Regions from separate parts of the Pseudobacter sp. genome, predicted to be linked through region 3. Evidence: riboswitches for the same ligand, from Rfam matches in the RefSeq annotation. Region 3 holds a riboswitch; each other region holds the start of a gene.

Region 1 (4,181 bases), on a different contig from region 3:
GTAAGTATGATGCGCAGATTTTTCTCAAACGGGAAGACCTCCAGGTGGTGCGCTCCTACAAACTGCGCGGGGCCTACAATATGATGAGCAGCCTCTCTCCGGAGGAACTGTCCAAAGGTGTTGTCTGCGCCAGTGCCGGTAATCATGCCCAGGGCTTTGCCTTCTCCTGCAAAAGACTGAATGCAAAAGGTGTGGTGTTCATGCCCATCATTACTCCCAACCAGAAAGTCACCCAGACCAGGATGTTCGGGGAAGACAGCATTGAAGTGAGGCTGGTGGGAGATACATTCGACGACTGCGCTGCAGCTGCACGCGCATTCACAGCAGCCAATAACATGACCTTCATCCCTCCGTTTGACGATCTCCGGATCATCGAAGGCCAGGGCACTGTAGGCGTGGAGATCCTGGAAGACCAGAGTGATATCGATTATCTCTTTGTGCCCGTTGGCGGCGGCGGCCTCAGTGCCGGCGTTGGATCCTATTTCAAAACCTATTCTCCCAAAACAAAGATCATTGGCCTTGAGCCGGAAGGCGCGCCCAGTATGAAACGCGCGCTGGAAGCAGGTCACCCGGTGACGCTCGACAATATCGAAAGATTTGTGGATGGAGCTGCCGTGAAAAGGGTAGGAGATATCACCTTCGAACTCTGCCGCGAAGTGCTGAATGAAATGCACCTGGTGCCCGAAGGAAAGGTATGCTCCACCATCCTGAAATTGTACAATGAAGATGCGATTGTGGTGGAACCCGCAGGCGCATTGAGTATCGCTGCCCTGGATGATTATGCTGCACAGATCAAAGGCAAGACAGTTGTTTGTGTGGTAAGTGGCAGCAACAATGATATCGACCGGATGCAGGAGATCAAGGAGCGGAGCCTGCAGTATGAAGGGCTGAAGCATTACTTCCTCATCCGCTTTGCCCAGAGACCTGGCGCACTGAAGGAATTTGTGAATGATGTACTGGGACCGGAAGACGATATCACCCGCTTTGAATATTATCAGAAACACAATAAGGAAACCGGGCCCGCGTTGGTAGGTATAGAGTTGCGGAACCGTGCGGATTATGAGGCGTTGCTGCAGAAAATGCAGTTGTTTCAGATCAATTACACCGAGTTGAACAAGGATGATACGCTCTTCGGATATCTGGTGTAACAGGTTCGGTAATTAAGTGTAGTAGAAACACAATAAAAAAATATTCGGGCAAGTATATGTTGATAGGATAAGACTGTATATATTTGCCACGTTCTAAGGAATAACTTATCAAGAAAGGCAGAGGGAAACGGGCCCGATGACGCCTTGACAACCTTCCATCAGAGCAAACTTAATGCATCGTCGTTTGTAAAACTGATGGAAAAGGTGCCAATTCCTGCCCCTGAAAGGGGATAGATAAGTCAGAGTATAGCTTTCAAGAAAGACAATGCCTGTAACGGGCATTCCTATATAATTGAAGCTCATCTGACGTAAATCAGGTGAGCTTTTTTGTTTGCGCCTATCTCTGAAACCCAGTACTGGCGCTGCAAAGTAAAGTTTGTTTAATAGTAGATTTTCTCATGTGACCGTTTGGTCTAACCAGGGATTGTTTTTACTTTCCCTGCTTTTTTTTACTACAGTTTAGAGGACAGTTGTTGGAGTATTACACTTTGGTCAGGGTAATACATGTTACGAACGCAACATTGGCAGGAATTGCTTTAACTGTCTTAGCTATGAAAGAACAATATCGTCAACTGTATGAACAGATGCTGGTTGAGATGGATGACTGTGGTAAGCGGCATGATACCGAAAAGGAGCAGATCGAATGCTGTTTTCAAACTTGTGAACGAAACTGGAATGCCTTACTGGAATTGTTGAATCACCGTCAGTTCAGGTCTCTCCATGATGAGATCTGGTTCTTCAAAACGGTTAAACCTGCCTTTACCGGGATGCTGGAATATTATGCCCTGGTTTATAAGGCCACACTCTTTCATCCCGAATCCGGGAGCGACCTCCACGAGGTCCGTAATTTCTGGGAAAAGGAATTGCGTCATGCCGAAAAATTCCTCCGGGAAAACGAAGAAATCTACCAGTATTTCAAGACCGGCAATACGGAAATGGACGAAGTCTATTTTGTACGCGCAGCCCGTAACGCCACATCCACGATGCAGGCTTACCGGAGCCATACCGCTACCAATCCATTCAGGGCAAGCTCCTCGCACGACGGCCTCTTTGCCGCCATCCTGGCCCGGGATAAGTACCTCAACTATGTAAAAAGCAAGATAGAAGATGTTGAGTCCCAATCATTTTGATGTTGCCGCATTATTTTTTGTTCAAACTTATATGCTGCCATAGGGGTAAACCATTTTCCGGTTGTCATATATCCTAAAGGTCAATTGGGCGAAGCAGTTATATTTGGAGCCAGAACACAAAGTCTACGAATGGCAGTAACAGAAGCAGGTTCAACCCATCTGCTGGGAACGGCATTTGAGAAAGTTTTTAAAAGTCATTTTAAGAGCCTGCACTCTTATGCCTATACCATCGTTAAAGACGATATGGCTGCCGAAGAGATGGTCCAGAATGTATTCTGCAAGATCTGGGAAAGAAAAGGACAGCTGGATATAGAGACCTCCCTCACTGCCTACCTCTACAGGGCTGTTTACAATGAAAGCCTGAATTACATCAAACATCAGAAAGTGAAAATGGCCTATCAGGCGCATGCCACTTACCAGATGAACCAGCAACATACAGAAACTGCATCCAAAAAAATATTATTGGGCGACCTTGAACAGAACCTGAGGAAAGCGATGAGTGAGTTGCCTGAACAGTGCCGCACCATTTTCCAGATGAGCCGTTTTGAAGAGCTCAAGTACCAGGAGATAGCCAACAAACTGGGTATCTCCATCAAAACAGTAGAAAACCAGATGGGGAAGGCCTTGAAGTTGCTGCGCAGCAAACTGGTGGACTTCCTGCCTTTGTTATTGATAATCCTGACCAACCTCTAAAACGAAAACTGATTGAATGCCGAATTTTACAATATGAGCGATGACCTGCTGGTGAAATTCCTGCTGGATGAGGCTTCTGCCAGTGAGCGCCGTGAGGTGGAGCACTGGATAGATGCAGATCCGGAGCATCGGCAGTATTTTGAACAGTTCAAATTCATCTGGGACCGGAGCCAGGAACTGGCTGTTACAACCGAAGCGGATGAGAACGATGCCTGGAAACGCTTTCAGCAGCGGGTCTCGGGTGAGCAGGATATCCCGGTGATGACCGTGGTGAAACCTGTTCGCAAAAAATGGTATGATACCCGCGTGGCCGCTGCTGTGATCATGCTGGTGGGCGTTGCCGCTTTGCTGTATTATATCCTGGTGCCTTTCCGTAACAGTAACAGCAAGCAGGTGGTACTGGCCGCCACCGCTGAAGCAAAGGCGGAAACCCTGCCCGATGGCTCTGTTATTACACTCAACAGGAATTCATCCATTTCCTATGCGGCTGAATTCAAAGGAAATAAACGAAATGTAAAACTCAACGGGGAAGCCTTCTTCCAGGTGAAACCGGATATATCAAAACCCTTCATCGTTACCATCAATGATGTGACCATCACTGTACTGGGAACCAGCTTCAATGTAAAAAGTGCCAATGGAAAAACGGAAGTGATTGTGGAGAGCGGACTGGTGAAAGTGGAGCATGATTCAAAATCAGTGCAGCTGAAACAGAGAGAAAAACTGGAGATCGAAGCAAATGATTCTGCGCTCACCAAGGAACCGGTAACGGATCAGTTCTATAAATTCTACCGTACCCGCGAAATTGTCTGCGACAATACGCCGCTCTGGAAACTGGTGCAGGTGCTCAATGAAGCTTACAACGTAAATATCGTTATAGAAAATCCTGCCCTGAAAAGCCTCGAGATCGATGTTCCCTTTTATAATGTGCCTCTAGAAGAAGTATTGAATGTTATACAGGAAACATTTCCGCAGATAAACTTAAGTAAAAAGGATTCTCTCATCATCCTGAAATAGGCATAGTATAGCAGCAGCATGACAACAATAACCAATGTGAAAAAGAAAGGCCTTTGCGCTTTGTTCCTTCTTTTTTTTCTTTTCCTTTATCAGTCAGGTGTAGCACAGACGCCGCTGAACCGCATCGTTACGCTGGAAGTGAATCGCCAGCAACTGGCCCATGTACTGGAGATCCTGAGTAATAAGGCAAATTTTT
Region 2 (4,181 bases), on a different contig from region 3:
CATTGTCAATGAGATAGGTACCAGAATGCTATTGTGGTATAAAAATTGAAAAGGCAAGGATGAGTTTTCAAGATCAGGTGGATATTCTACTGTATGTAGTATTGCTAATTTTAATGAGTTTTGTGACCTCGTTTAGCCTGCTCTGAATAATTAGCGAACAATCAGTTCATTGGAAGTTTACCTTGATTTACATTTAAAAAAAAGTTTATGAAACAACTTAAAAACACCCTGACAGGAATTATGGCAGTATCTGTGATTTTAGCAGGCTGCAGCAGCATGAACAAAACACAAAAAGGAGCAGTAATCGGAACGGCCGGCGGCGCCGCAGTAGGTGCGGTGATCGGTAAAGCGGCAGGGAATACGGCACTGGGCGCCATCATCGGGGCCGCAGTGGGTGGTGTTACTGGTACTGTGATCGGAAAAAAAATGGACAAACAGGCATCTGAGATCAAGAACGAAGTACCCGGAGCCACCGTTGAGCGTGTAGGCGAAGGTATCGTTGTTGAGTTTGCAGATAAGAATGCAGTACTGTTTGGTTACGACAAAGCTGACCTGACTCCTTCAACAGAAGCAAGTCTGAAAAAGCTGGTTGCCATCCTGAAAGATTATCCTGATACCAATATCGAGGTTCAGGGCCACACAGACAGCAGGGGTACCGATGAGTACAATATGCAGCTGTCTCAGAGAAGAGCTACTTCAGTAGCTGGTTACCTCACCAGGAATGGTGTTGCAAGCGGACGTGTAACTACAAAAGGTTATGGCGAATCAGCTCCGGTTGCAACCAATGATACAGACGAAGGCCGCGCACAGAACCGTCGCGTTAACTTCCTGATCACAGCCAATGAGAAAATGAAGAATGAGGCTAAGAAAGAAGCAAATCAGTAATCATAAACAACCCTTAAAAACAAACCAATTCTTAAACAAAAACCAAGCAAATGAAAAGGAAATTTTTGGCTCTTAGCGCAATCTTAGCTCTGATGGCAGGTGCAGCGCAGGCACAGAACAAAACCACTTTTGGTGTTCGTGCAGGTGTAAACTTTCAGAATCTGACAGGTGAAGATGCAAGTGGCGATAAATACAATAACAAACTCAAAACCGGATTCAATGTTGGAGTGAATGCTGAAATTCCTCTTGCTGACGAGTTCTTCCTTCAGCCAGGTGTGCTTTTCAGCACCAAAGGCGCAAAACTGGAAGGTTCCGGTGACGTAAAAGCAAACATCGGCTATATTGAAGTTCCTGTTAACTTCCTCTACAAAGCTGACCTGGGTCAGGGCAAACTCCTGATGGGTGTGGGACCTTACGTAGGTATCGGCGTAACAGGCAAGTTTAAAGGTGATGACGGCGAAGCCGATATCAAATTCACGAACGATGCAAAAGCTGCTGATTACGTAGGTAAAGTTCCGATGAAACGTATCGACGCCGGTGGTAACCTGCTGTTCGGGTACGAGTTCGCCAGCAAATTCTCTGTTCAACTCAATGCCCAGTTAGGCATGCTCAATCTCGCCCCGAAATTCGAGGGAGAAAAGCCTGAAGGCAAAACCAAGAATACCGGTTTCGGTGTTTCTGTAGGATACAGATTCTAAACGGTCTCTTTTCCGCCGTTATTATAGGCCTGGAAACTCCGGTTTCCAGGTTTTTTTGTTTATATCAGATTGCTGATTATCTTTGCACCAGTTCTTTTTACATCTCTTATCAAGAAAGGCAGAGGGAAATGGCCCGATGAAGCCTTGACAACCTATTCTCCGTTTACAAAAACAGAGGAAAAGGTGCCAATACCACCGCTTAACAGCGGACTGATAAGTCAGATAATAGCTTCAAACAATACGCCTTCAAAACATATTGAAAAGCTCTTCCTGACTATCGGAAGAGTTTTTTTTTGCCCCTGCAGGAAAGCTTGCCAGCCTCCGCAGCCGCGCAGAACAACTCTCCCGATCGTTTTCCACTCTTGATAATGGCTGTCGCAGAACACTGTTTAATCACAATCATCAACGATGGTGCGCACTGAAAAAAACACATTCATCAGCACTCATCACAAAAACTGTTTATCATGCAAGCGACAACACAACTCATTCACAGCATTCCCGTTGATCCGTTGACCGGAGCTGTATCAGTACCTATCTATCAGACCTCCACCTTTGTGCAGGAAGCACCGGGTGTGAACAAAGGCTATGATTATGCACGCAGTGGCAATCCCACGCGCGCCACACTGGAAACTCTCATCGCTCAGCTCGAAGGCGGCTCCACAGGCCTCGCATTCGCATCAGGCCTCGCAGCCATCGATGCCGTTGCCAAACTCCTTAAAACAGGCGATGAGATCGTGGCGGTAGATGATATCTATGGCGGCGCTTACCGCCTCTTTACACAGGTGTATGCACAGTTTGGCGTAAAGATCAATTTTGTGGACACAACCGATCCCGAAAAAGTATTCAACGCCATCACGCCCAATACCAAACTGATCTGGCTGGAAACACCCACCAATCCAACACTGAAGATCTCAGACATTCAGGCCATCGCTAAAATCGCAAAGGCCAGTAATTGTTGGCTCTGTGTAGACAATACCTTCGCCACTCCTGCCCTGCAGCAGCCCCTGCTCCTCGGAGCAGACATCGTGGTGCATTCCGCCACCAAGTATCTCGGCGGCCACAGTGATCTCATTGCAGGCCTCGTTGTAACCAAAGACCCCGAGCTCGGAGCAAGGATCAAATTCTTTCAGAATGCAACAGGTAATATCCTCGGGCCATTCGACAGCTGGCTGGTGATCCGCGGCATCGAAACGCTGCACCTGCGCCTCCGTCAGCATTGTGAGAGCGCACTCACCATCGCCAAATTCCTGGAGCAGCATCCTGCCGTTGATAAAGTATATTATCCCGGACTGGCTTCCCACCCCAACCATGAGGTGGCGAAAAAACAATCCAAAGGATTCGGTGGCATCGTGAGTTTCTCGCTGAAGGCCGATCATATCGATGCAGCCACTGCACTGGTAACTTCCACACAGCTCTTCAAACTGGCAGAAAGCCTTGGAGGCATCAAGAGCCTCGTGAGCCACCCCGCCAGCATGACGCATAAATCCATCCCCGCTGAAAAGCGCCAGGCGGCGGGTGTTTCAGACAGTCTCATCAGGCTCAGCCTTGGCCTGGAAGACGTACAGGACCTGATCAGCGACCTTGAACAGGCATTCAATACAAGCGCAGCCAAACTGGAAAAAATCAACACAGGCAAGCAAACAATTGCCTGTTAAGCCAAGTATATGAGCACAGAAGTTTTAAAAACGTACAAAGACATAGACCGTAGCATTTTGAAAGGTATCCCGAACCCTACAGACCAGGCGTACGAGATAAAGATCAAGATCCCGGAATTCACATTCCTCGGTGTTAAAGAGCAACCGGACTTTGCCGTGATCTACCTCACCTTCTACCCCGGAAAGAAAGTGATAGAACTGAAATCACTCAAGCAATACATCTTCCAGTTGCGCAATATCGTTGCTTCCTATGAGCGGCTGATCAATATCATTTATGATGATCTCCAGGCAGCTTACGAGCCAACGCGAATGCGCCTCGTAATGATCTGCAACCCCAGGGGTGGCATCAGTTCCAAACTGACCATCGATTCTGACTGGAAGATCCGCGGCGGCAATGAGTCCTTCAATGACTGGAAGCTCATTGAAGACGAATGGGAAGTAACCATGTAACGATATCAAATCAACTATCAATATATAATCATCAACGATGGACGCACATAAGCAACTGACGATCGGCTTATTCGGTTTTGGTGTAGTAGGCGAAGGACTTTATAAAGTGCTTCAGCAGACACCATCTCTGAAAGCCAGCATAAAGAAAGTCTGTATCAAGAACCCCGGAAAGAAACGCAACGCACCAGATTCTCTGTTCACTACGGATAAAGATGTTCTGCTGAACGACCCCGAGATCAATGTGATCGTGGAAGTGATCAATGAATCAGAGAATGCATTCAATATTGTTTCCACTGCCCTGAAGAACGGAAAGGATGTGGTGAGCGCCAGCAAGAAAATGATTGCTGAGCACCTGCCCGAACTGCTGGAACTGCAGAAACAAACAGACCGCTCCTTCCTCTGCGAAGCCGCCGCCTGTGCGTCTATCCCCGTGATCCGCAACCTGGAAGAGTATTACGACAATGACCTCCTCCACTCTATCAAAGCCATCGTG
Region 3 (4,181 bases):
CTGTTTACCGCTTACCACCCTCACAGAGCCTTCAAGCAATGTTGTACTGATGCTCTTTTCCTCTTTGTAAGCATTGATATTGAAATTGGTGCCCAAAACTTCCACCTTCATATCACCAACTGAGACCTCAAAAGGTTTGGCGGCATTCTTCGCCACTTCAAAATACGCTTCACCTGTGATCTCTACAGAGCGGGTTTTTCCGGAAAATCCAACAGGGAACCGGATAGAAGACCCCGCATTCAGCCATACCATACTTCCATCAGCAAGCACCAGCGAATAATCCCGTCCCACAGGTGTACGAATAGTATTGATGATATTTCCACCCACTCCGGGATCAGGTTGCACGTAACGCAGCGTGGTGCCATCTTTCCGGATAGTTACATTCCCTTCAATGGTCACAGGTCCCGTGGATGAATCATCAAGTATGATCTGCTTGCCATTTGCGAGCGTGAGCACAGCGCCAGCCCGGCCGGGCATCATATCCTGTACCTCCGGGGTTATTACCAGCGGCTTATCCTGCCGGTTGCTCATTTCATAGATACCGATACCTGCCAGTATCAGCAGACCGATGGATGCCGCAGCTGCATAGTGCAGCCACCTTTTCCGCTTCAGCGGGCCTGCAACAACTGTTGCTTTTCCCGAACGGACAATGGCCTGAAAGATCTCTTCAGCCTTTCCTTCCCGCTGGAGATACACAATTTCCTCCTCTTCGAAACAGGCTTCGAGAACCTCGTCCATTCCAGCTCCCTCCTTACTGTCGATCCATACCATCAACTGGTGCACCTCCTCGCCGGAGGCAGTTCCATCAATGTATTTTCTGATGAGCGACCCCAGCAACTTTTCGTCTTCTTTCATGGTAAGAAAATCAGTGATTAATTGGCCCGGAGTCTACCGGACCATGATAAGACGATGGTAATTCCAACTGGTATTACCGGATCCATAAAATTTATTGGATATTTTTTTCTGCCAGGAACATCAGTAACAGCACCAACAGGCCGGAGTGATGATAAGTGCTGAGATATTCCCTGATGGAATTCAATGCACGGGTAAGATGCACTTTCACCGTATTTTCAGAAAGTTTCAGTTCCCTGGCGATCTCATCCCGCTTCATCCCCTGTATCCTGCTCATTTCAAAAATGGTCCGCTGCTGAGGTGAGAGCTTACCTAACGCCTGTTGCAGGGCATTTGCAAGCTCTTTGTTCTGCAACAGGTCAGGAGAAACAGCCGTACTGTCCTGTTTGAGATATAGCAGTTCCTTCCGGGCAACCTGTTCCCGGGCAATTTTCCTCAACGCGTCTATAAAAAGATTCCGTGCTATCCGGTGAAGCCAGCCACTGAAGTGCTGAACATGTTGGAGCGAGTTGCGATTGGCCCATAACTTCATGAAAACTTCCTGCACTATTTCATCCGCTTTGTCTTCCGACTTTGTCAATTGAACAGCGAATGAATATATTTTCTCCCTGTAACGGTCATACAATTCGCGGAAAGCGATCTCATCGCCATCAGCTACTCTTTGCAGGAGCAATTCTTCTTCAGGGTGCAGTTTACTAGTCATTGTTAGGGCCCTAAAAATAAGGAAAATGAAATAATTGAATTTAAAATTGCAGAATGGAGGGTACATCCATCATCGACGTATCAGGCCCGGCAAGGCTTTCAGCGGGCAGTTCACACCAATTCATAAAATCCTTTACGCTTACTCCGCAACCTTTACCAGATAAGTTTGTTCAATTCAGCACCGCATTTCAACACTGCGATCATTGAATATGACCACTCAAAAATCTTTCAGGCAAACATTACCCTACTTTTTTGGTAGACTAACTTATGCTTTCTATATTTGCATCCTCAAACAACAGTTCTTTCACAACAACTTATCCAGAACAGACCGAGGGAAAGGCCCTTTGACGTCTTGGCAACCTGTACAAACCCATAGTATAAGGTGCTGATTCCTGCTCCTGAAAAGGAGAAAGATGAGGTAGTTGAATACTCCTGCATATCTGTTTACTTTCCATTGCATCGTTTTCTGGCTGATTGTTGTCTATTTAAAAGTCACACTGAAATGAAACATGTTTTTTTCCCGCTGCCCTCAATTTGCACAACACCCCTGAGCATGCAATACCGTTGTTGTTGCTGCTGTATGGGATAGGTTACCACCCATCTCAATAAAACACTAAGTAAAAAACTGACGCATCCCTAACGGGATTGCACAACCGCTGATATGCATAAAAAAGGCATAACACCGGAAAGGGATTATCATGTCTACTATTAATTCTACATACACATGTTTAAAAAAAATGTAACGCTCCTGCTGGCCCTACTCGTCAGCATCGGGCTATATGCACAAAAAAGGACCCTCCAGGGTGTTGTGATGACTGCTGAAAGCAAACAACCCCTCGAAGGGGCAACCATTACGCTGGGTAAAACCTCCGGTATCACCACCACTGATGCGCAGGGGAAATTCCAGCTGGAATTACCTGAAGGAAAAGGAGTGCTCTCCATCTCCTTTGTTGGAAGGGAGACCATTGAAGTGGATGTAAAATCTGATAACAATATCACCGTTTTACTGAAGGCTTCCAACTCCACCCTCGAAGAAGTGGTGGCCGTTGCCTATACCACTGTAAAGCGCTCGGGATATCCGGGAGCTGTCAGCGTGATCAGTTCAGACAAACTCAACAACAGGCTCACTCCCAACCTCACCAATGCCCTGCAGGGGCTTGCGCCGGGTATACAGACCACTTCCGCAAACGGACAGCCTGGTAATAGTTCCGCCATCCGCATCCGGGGCGTAGGTTCTATCAATGCTTCCAGCGCACCGCTCTTTGTGATCGACGGTGCCCCTTATGATGGCGACATCAATGCACTCGATCCCGCAGATATCGCCTCCGTGAGCATCCTGAAAGATGCCGCTGCCGCCAACCTTTACGGATCACGCGCCGCCAACGGCGTGATCATCATCACCACCAAACAGGGAAGAAAAGGAGAAGACATTGCCGTAAATGCAACGGTCAACCAGGGATGGAGCAGCCGCGCAACGAAAGACTACGACAAGATCGGCACCAACCAATACTTTGAACTCTACTGGGAAGCCCTCCGCAATAAAGCCCTCAGCAACGGCCAGACAGCAGCACAGGCTGCACAAACAGCTTCTGACCGCCTGGTTACGGATCTTGCCATCAACCCTTACGGCTCCGCATTTCCCAAACCCGTTGGCACAGACGGTAAACTGGTGGCAGGCGCTACCCCGCTCTGGAATGACGACTGGGAAGAAGCCATGCTGCAACCCGCAAAATATACACAGGCACAACTGAATATCAGCGGCGGTTCCGACAGAACCACCTATTATATAGGTACCGGTTATACGAATAATGAAGGCGCTTACCTGGGATCAGGTTTCAAACGCTATAACTTCAGGAGCAACCTCACCATCCAGGCTAAAAAATGGCTGAAAGCAGGATTGAACCTGAACGCAAGCTCCACTGAACAGGACTATCCCACTTCCTCCGATTCCAAACAGGCAAATGTGGTCCTGTTCGGAAGAACCATCCCCAGCTTTTACCCCATCTACCAGCGCAATGCTGATGGCAGTTACAAGCTGGACCCGATCACAGGTGAAGTTCAATACGATTACGGCGCATACAGGCCCAATGCAGCTTTACCACGCTACAACCTCATCGGTTCACAGCCGCTGAACAAATCACGCTACACACGCGAGAACGTATCAGCCAGAACCTTCCTCGAAGCCGAGATCATACACAACCTGAAAGTAAAGACCAGCTTTAACCTGGACTATATCAACTCCAATTCACATTTCTACACCAACCCACTGGTAGGTGAAGATGCCCAGATCGGAGGAACGGTGAGCAAAAGCAATACGCGCTTCCTCAGCTTCACCTTCAACAATATCGCTACCTACGATATCAATCTGCAATCAGGTCATCACCTGAACCTGCTGGCAGGACAGGAGTTCTACAAACTGGAGACCGGCGACCTCAGCGGCAGCAGACAGAAATTTGCACTGGCCGATCTCTATGAGCCCGTTGCCGCTTCACAGCTGAACGACTTCACCGGTACCTCCGATGAATACGCCAAACTCAGCTACTTCGGACAGGCACAGTACAACTATCTCGGAAAATATTTCGCAACGGCATCTATCCGCCGCGACGGCAGCAGCCGCTTTTCTCCTG

Evidence for each region. A riboswitch is a leader RNA that binds a small molecule or an ion and turns the genes downstream of it on or off. The one in region 3 is predicted to bind S-adenosylmethionine.
Region 1: linked by a shared signal. The riboswitch ahead of ACTHMC_RS05750 (RteC domain-containing protein) and the one ahead of ACTHMC_RS27715 (SusC/RagA family TonB-linked outer membrane protein) in region 3 are both predicted to bind S-adenosylmethionine.
Region 2: linked by a shared signal. The riboswitch ahead of ACTHMC_RS26650 (trans-sulfuration enzyme family protein) and the one ahead of ACTHMC_RS27715 (SusC/RagA family TonB-linked outer membrane protein) in region 3 are both predicted to bind S-adenosylmethionine.

What each region holds. Positions count from the first base shown of each region.
Region 1 covers NZ_JBQCGW010000059.1:2,005-6,185, reverse strand. The annotation lists gene ilvA (threonine ammonia-lyase) at 1-1,148, shown strand, start outside; SAM riboswitch class I at 1,251-1,389, shown strand; gene ACTHMC_RS05750 (RteC domain-containing protein) at 1,700-2,278, shown strand; gene ACTHMC_RS05745 (RNA polymerase sigma-70 factor) at 2,408-2,971, shown strand; gene ACTHMC_RS05740 (FecR domain-containing protein) at 2,984-3,985, shown strand; gene ACTHMC_RS05735 (LA_2272 family surface repeat-containing protein) at 4,004-4,181, shown strand, end outside.
Region 2 covers NZ_JBQCGW010000300.1:79,394-83,574, reverse strand. The annotation lists gene ACTHMC_RS26660 (OmpA family protein) at 208-885, shown strand; gene ACTHMC_RS26655 (porin family protein) at 936-1,583, shown strand; SAM riboswitch class I at 1,687-1,803, shown strand; gene ACTHMC_RS26650 (trans-sulfuration enzyme family protein) at 2,048-3,238, shown strand; gene queF (preQ(1) synthase) at 3,248-3,688, shown strand; gene ACTHMC_RS26640 (homoserine dehydrogenase) at 3,726-4,181, shown strand, end outside.
Region 3 covers NZ_JBQCGW010000309.1:16,158-20,338, forward strand. The annotation lists gene ACTHMC_RS27705 (FecR family protein) at 1-855, opposite strand, end outside; gene ACTHMC_RS27710 (RNA polymerase sigma factor) at 947-1,555, opposite strand; SAM riboswitch class I at 1,866-1,974, shown strand; gene ACTHMC_RS27715 (SusC/RagA family TonB-linked outer membrane protein) at 2,279-4,181, shown strand, end outside.